Regions from separate parts of the Psychromonas sp. genome, predicted to be linked through region 2. Evidence: predicted binding sites of a transcription regulator. Region 2 holds the regulator's gene; the other holds the start of a gene.
The links. The regulator sigma-54, encoded in region 2, starts transcription at its own class of promoters, with help from an activator protein. The targets are predictions, from matches to a motif close to GTTGGCACGNNNNTNGNNT.
Positions count from the first base shown of each region.

Region 1: the regulator sigma-54 is predicted to act here: its motif matches at 1,776-1,794, upstream of AC4GME_RS11185 (flagellar basal body rod protein FlgF).

Region 1 covers NZ_CEZLMY010000077.1:5,825-9,042, forward strand. Annotated here, with positions in the region: gene flgH (flagellar basal body L-ring protein FlgH) at 1-112, opposite strand, end outside; gene flgG (flagellar basal-body rod protein FlgG) at 126-914, opposite strand; gene AC4GME_RS11185 (flagellar basal body rod protein FlgF) at 971-1,717, opposite strand; gene flgE (flagellar hook protein FlgE) at 1,874-3,218, opposite strand, start outside.
Region 2 covers NZ_CEZLMY010000076.1:10,112-13,329, forward strand. Annotated here, with positions in the region: gene rapZ (RNase adapter RapZ) at 1-521, opposite strand, end outside; gene AC4GME_RS11115 (PTS sugar transporter subunit IIA) at 541-987, opposite strand; gene AC4GME_RS11120 (RNA polymerase factor sigma-54) at 1,134-2,579, opposite strand; gene lptB (LPS export ABC transporter ATP-binding protein) at 2,637-3,218, opposite strand, start outside.

The DNA of each region.
Region 1 (3,218 bases), on a different contig from region 2:
GTTCAACCGGCTCGACAGGGATAAATTCAGGATCATCTTTTACCGTTTCGTTAGGCAGAGAAGTACAACCCGCTAATAAAGTAAGGCTAATCAATAGTGTTAGTTTAAACATAATTCACCACCTATTATAATTGCTGACTAACGTAAGAGAGCATTTCATCAACGGCAGAAATCACTTTGGAGTTCATTTCATAAACGCGTTGGCTTTCAATTAAGTTCACTAACTCTTCAGTTACATTAACATTCGATGTTTCAAGCATACCTTGACGTAAAAAACCCATGCCGTCTCCACCAGGCACACCTTGCAGTGGCGCACCACTTGCGCCTGTTTCTGTATATAAATTTTCGCCAATCGGCTCGAGCCCAGATGGGTTAACAAAATCATTTACATTTAGCTGACCAACCACTTGATTCTCGGCTTGCCCGGCAATGCGCACGGAGACTTCCCCTTCCGCACCAACACTGATTGATAGGGCATTCGTTGGGATTTGCACTTGCGGTAATAGTGGGTAGCCCGATCCAGGGGTGACAATAATCCCCTCTTCATTTAACTGAAACTGACCATTACGCGTATAACCTGAGCTGCCATCGGGCATCTCGATTTCAAAAAAACCACGCCCGTCAATCATAATATCTAATGAGTTATTGGTAGTTAGTGCATTACCTTGCGAAAAATTCTTCTGCACCGCCACCACTTTTGCACCGGAGCCAAGCATTAAACCGGATGGCAACTTAGTATTTTGTGTGGCATTAGCACCAGGCTGATTAATATTCTGGTAAAGCAGATCTTCAAATACCGCACGACTTTTTTTAAAGCCAACGGTACTGGCATTGGCCAGATTATTGGAAATAGTTGCCACGTTAGTTTGTTGGGCATCTAACCCTGTTTTACTTATCCATAAAGCGGGATGCATAACCTTTCTCCTTAATTTTTTGAATACTGCTTGTTTAATCCAGATCTAGTGCTGAATTAAACAACACGTAAGAGTGATTCTGAACTCTTGTCTATCTCTTCCGCTTTCTTCATCATTTTAATTTGCATTTCAAATTGGCGTTGTAAATTAATCAAACTGGTTAACTCACTGCTTAAATTCACATTAGAAGCTTCAAGGCTGCCACTTTGTAGTGATACCTGCTCATCGAATTCAGGCTCTGCACCGTCGATACGTCTAAATAATCCATCTTGACCGCGCATAATATCTTTAACATTAGGATTTGCGAGTTTCAGCTGGGCAACCTCTTCCATTGCATCCGCTGGCGCACCTTCCGGGCGAACTTCGACCATTCCATCTTTACGAATGCTAAATTTTTCAACGGGTAATGGAATATAAACAGGATTGCCTTGCTGGTCTAATACTTGATTGCCCTTGGCATCCACCAAATAACTTTCTTGGTTAATATTTAAACCGCCAGAGCGGGTCATCGCCTGACCGCCTAATTGTGATTCAACCACTAACCAACCGTTCCCTTGAATGGCAACATCCAAATCTCGTCCGGTCATTTGCAGTGCACCGCTTTCAAAGTTTTGCCCCGGCTCTTCTGCCACGGCAAAAACGCGAGTCGGTAATCCTTGACCGTAAACCTGCATGCTGCGCGCCTGTTCAAAGCTCGCTTTAAAGCCTGTTTTATTTGCATTTGCAAGATTATTACCATGAATTGCCAAAGCATTCATACTCTCTTTGGCACCGGACATTGAGATATAAAGAAAGCGATCCATTTTGATTCCTTAACCGATTTAAAATCGATACCACGATTTAGTTCTATTACCAGTAGAAATGCAAAAGTTATGCCAACAAATATTTATAATGAGAGATAAACAAAAACGCACCTGAATAGGTGCGTTTTAGAGATGATAAACAAGACAAGCTGCTGATTATCTAATCTGCAAGATAGTTTGTTGCAATGTGTTATTAATTTCCAATGCACGTGAATTGGCTTGGAAGTTACGTTGCGCGGTGATCAAATCAACCAACTCTGTCGTTAAATTGACGTTTGACTGTTCAAGCGCTGCTGAGTTAATCGTACCAAATGAACCGGACGCAGCTTCACCGGCAATTGGGTCACCGGAATTTTGCGAAGCAATCCAACTCGATCCTGTTTGCGAAAGGCCTTGTTCATTACGAAAGCGGACAATTGCAACACGTGATAAAGGTTGTGAAGTACCGTTACTGTAGGTGGCTTTCACTAAACCATCACTACCAATCTCAACCCCGGTTAATCGCCCTACTGTTAAACCGTTTTGATCTAAAGCGGTCACTTCAAATGAAGAGGCAAATTGGGTTGGTTCTTGAAAGTTTAAAGTAAAACGCTGTGAACCATCTGCACCGGGATCTAAAATACCCGCACCATCACCACCTACAGGTGTACTTGGATCATCCACCCCTAGCGCTTGAAAGGTTAAGTTTGCTGGTGAACTCCCCGTATAACCGCCGACCGCATCAAAAGTTAATACCGCGCCGGAACGTGTAACACCATTTGCATCAATATATTCTGCATTGGCAGTTGTATCTGCTGTACCATCGTTGTCTGTATCTTGACCATAAGTAGGCGTAATTTGCCCTGGCGTTGGAAGTTGTGTTTCCCATGCCGAAACGGGTTGACCGTCAACTGTTACAAATGTTACCCATTGGTTAGTACCTGTGTATGATGCATTTTCTGGTTTTATATAATAGGTACTGGTGATATGTGACTCACCTAATGAGTCATAGATAGTTACCGATGTGGCATTATTATAAGTTGACGGATCTTCCGGATCAAAGTTAGCAGGATCTAATGGCGCGTCACCTGCAGGCAAGTTCAAGGTGATACCGATTTCAGAAGTAGAAACTGGTGTACCTGCTGTTTCAGGAATTTGAATCGGCTCAGTGGTACTTAGACTCACTGATGATGAACTTCCATCGGCATTAACCGGGAACGCTTGTAAATAGTTGCCGCTATTATCGACAATGAAATTTTCATTATTGAGTTTGAATTCGCCACCTCGCGTATAACTTAAATCGCGATCCCCTATATTACCCGATGTAGCAAAAAAACCACTGCCGGTAATCGCTAGATCAAGCGGGTTTTGTGTAAATTTTAAACTACCTTGATGAAACTGCTGCGCAACCGCGGCAATAGAAACACCATCACCCGTTTTTGTTTTACTGTTAGAAAACAGTGAGTTTGCATATACGCTATCAAACTCAGCACGTGATTCTTTAAAGCCGACAGTGCCAACA
Region 2 (3,218 bases):
GGATGTTTATATTTGAAACCAAAAGATTGAAAGATAATCAGTAAGTTGCTTTTCGCTGTGCCTTGCAGATGAATTTTAAGGCGTTCATTTAAGTTATGAATTGAAAGCGTTGTGGTATCAATTGCGAGTGCCGCACGGTCACGAATAGGTTGTAGCAGTTCATTTTCAAGCTCAAGTGCTTGCGATAAAGATAACTTTTGTTTGGAAAGCGGATGAAGTCGTCTTGTTTCGCTATAACGGCGGATTAATTCGCTGCTGATTGCATCCAAATAGACGATTTCAATATCAACTTTATTTTTTAATGAGCTAAGTAACTGCTCAATCTCAGCTGCTTTAGTCGGTAAGTTACGAATATCTAAGCTGATTGCTATTTTATTGTTTTTTGCATCAACAGTATCAATTAATTGCTCAAGAAGTTGAAATGGTACGCCGTCAATGCAGTTATAACCTAAATCTTCAAGTACATGCAGTGCTATTGTTTTTCCTGAACCAGAGCGTCCACTAATGATGACTAATTTCATTTCTACTCCACTTTATGGTTTATTCCGCCTGCAGTAACTCAAAAAGAGCCTGGTCATTATCAGCATTTCTTAATTGACGTAAAAAAGGCTTATCTAACAGTTTTTTGCTGATTTCAGAAAGTGCAACAAGATATTGCTGGCAACGGTCTTCGGGAACAAAAATAGCGAACAGAAGATCGACTTTGTTACCATCATATGCATCGTAATCAATTGCAGTTTCACATTGCAGAAAGACGGCAGTTGCCGGCAACGAGCTGTCAATTTTTACGTGAGGGATTGCAATACCTGATCCTACACCTGTAGAGCCTATTTTTTCTCGGGCAATTAAATTATTAAATAATATCTGAGGATCGATATTTAATTTTTCAGCTGCAATACGGCTAATTTTTTCTAATGCACTTTTTTTGCTTGTGCAGCTCGTTTTGCTAAAAACGGAATCTTTGCTTAATAAGGTCGATATTTTCATATTTTATTCTATTTAAGTCACTGTAAAAGAATCGCGCGAGTGTAGCAGTTTACTCGTGAATGGCTATCAAGAAATAACTATTTCTTAATATCCATCAAAGATTATTCCAATTCCATGCATTAAACATCACTTACTTGCCCTATTAATCAAAGTAGCTGTTTACGTTGATTAGATGGCGGAATACCCAGTGACTCACGATATTTGGCAATTGTACGACGTGCCACTTTGATCCCTTGATCTTCAAGTAACAGGGTTATCTTATTGTCACTTAAGGGTTTAGTTGTGATTTCTGCACTGACTAATTTTTTAATTAACGCGCGAATAGCCGTTGATGAGCATTCACCGCCACTTTCTGTTGCAACATGGCTGGAAAAGAAAAATTTAAGCTCATAAATGCCTCTTGGTGTATGCATAAACTTTTGTGTGGTGACCCGGGAAATAGTTGATTCATGCATCTCTACTTCAAATGCGACATCATTTAAGACCATCGGTTTCATCGCTTCATCGCCATATTCAAAAAAGGCTTGTTGCTGCTGTACGATACAATTGGATACCTTTAATAAGGTTTCATTACGGCTTTCTAAGCTTTTAATAAACCACTTTGCTTCTTGCAGATGGCCCTTGATAAATTGTGAATCGGTTTTACTAATCTTACCTTTGCATAAATCAGCGTATTTCTGGTTTACCGAAAGGTTGGGATCACAATCTTGGTTTAATGATACACGCCATTGCCCTGCAATTTTTTTTACATAAACATCCGGTACGATATATTGCGCTTGACTGTCTTCAATTTGATTACCCGGGCGAGGCTCTAAACTTTGAATCAGGCGCATAACCTCTGCTAACTGAGCTTCTTTTAATTTAGTTTTTCTTGCCAGCGTGCGGTAATCACGATTAGCAAGCAGATCCATGTGCAATTCAAGTACCATTAATGCTTCATTTAACCATGGTGTCTGTTGAGGTAGATGCTGAAGCTGGATCTGCAGGCATTCTTGTGTTGAGCGAGCCGCTACACCAATCGGATCAAAATGTTGAATACGCTTTAAAACGACGAGAATTTCATCTAATTCAAGATCCTCGACTTCAGGAGATAAACTTTCTAAAATTGACTCGCAACTTGCTGTTAAATATCCAGATTCATCAATAGAGTCGATGATTGATGTTGCGATCAGTAGGTCGGTCTCAGAAAAAGGGGTGAGTTGCATCTGCCAGATTAAGTGGTCTTGTAGAGTATTTGAAGACTCGCCTTGGTATACAGTGTCTTCTCCCTCATAACTTGATGTGCCAGAGGAAATTGAGGTGGTTGGTGGTGCTGTATATGACTCTTCCCAGCTGTTTTCCACGGGTAAATCATCTGCAAATTCTTGCTTAGTTAATGCCTCAGAGGTATCTATCTGACTACTGTCTTGCTCTTTATTAACCTCTTCAATACCACTGTTGTCATCTTGTTCAAGCAGTGGGTTTTCATCGAGAGCATTTTGGATCTCTTGTTGTAAGTCAAGTGTGGAAAGTTGTAATAATTTAATTGCTTGTTGTAATTGAGGAGTCATAGCAAGTTGCTGACCCATCTTCAACTGTAAACCTTGTTTCATCAAAACACTTTTTTCCTCATACGAAGCAATTCTATGAACTAAGTGACTAACTATAACCTATAACTTAAATTCTTCACCCAGATAAACTTGTTTTACATGATCGTTTGCTAATATTTCGTCTTGCGTCCCAATTGCAATAATTTCACCATGGCTGACGATATATGAATGCTGGCACACATCCAATGTTTCGCGTACGTTGTGATCAGTAATTAATACACCTAAACCACGATCACGCAGCTGCTGAATAATATTTTTAATATCGATAACGGAAATAGGATCAACCCCGGCAAAAGGTTCATCTAAGAGAATGAATTTAGGTTCGGTTGCCAGTGCGCGTGCAATTTCAACACGACGTCGTTCTCCACCTGATAAGCTCATGCCTTTGTTATCACGGATATGGGTAATATGAAACTCTTCGAGCAGGGTCTCTAGTTTTTCATCACGTTGAGCTTGAGTTAGCTCCTTACGTATTTGTAAAATACCCATGATATTTTCGGTGACTGTTAAACGGCGAAAGATAGAGGCTTCTTGTGGTAGATAGCCTATCCCTTTTTGCGCGCGAATATGCATCGGGTGATGAGAAATATCTTCATTATCAATAATGATTGTGCCTTCATCTTGTTTGACTAAACCAACTAC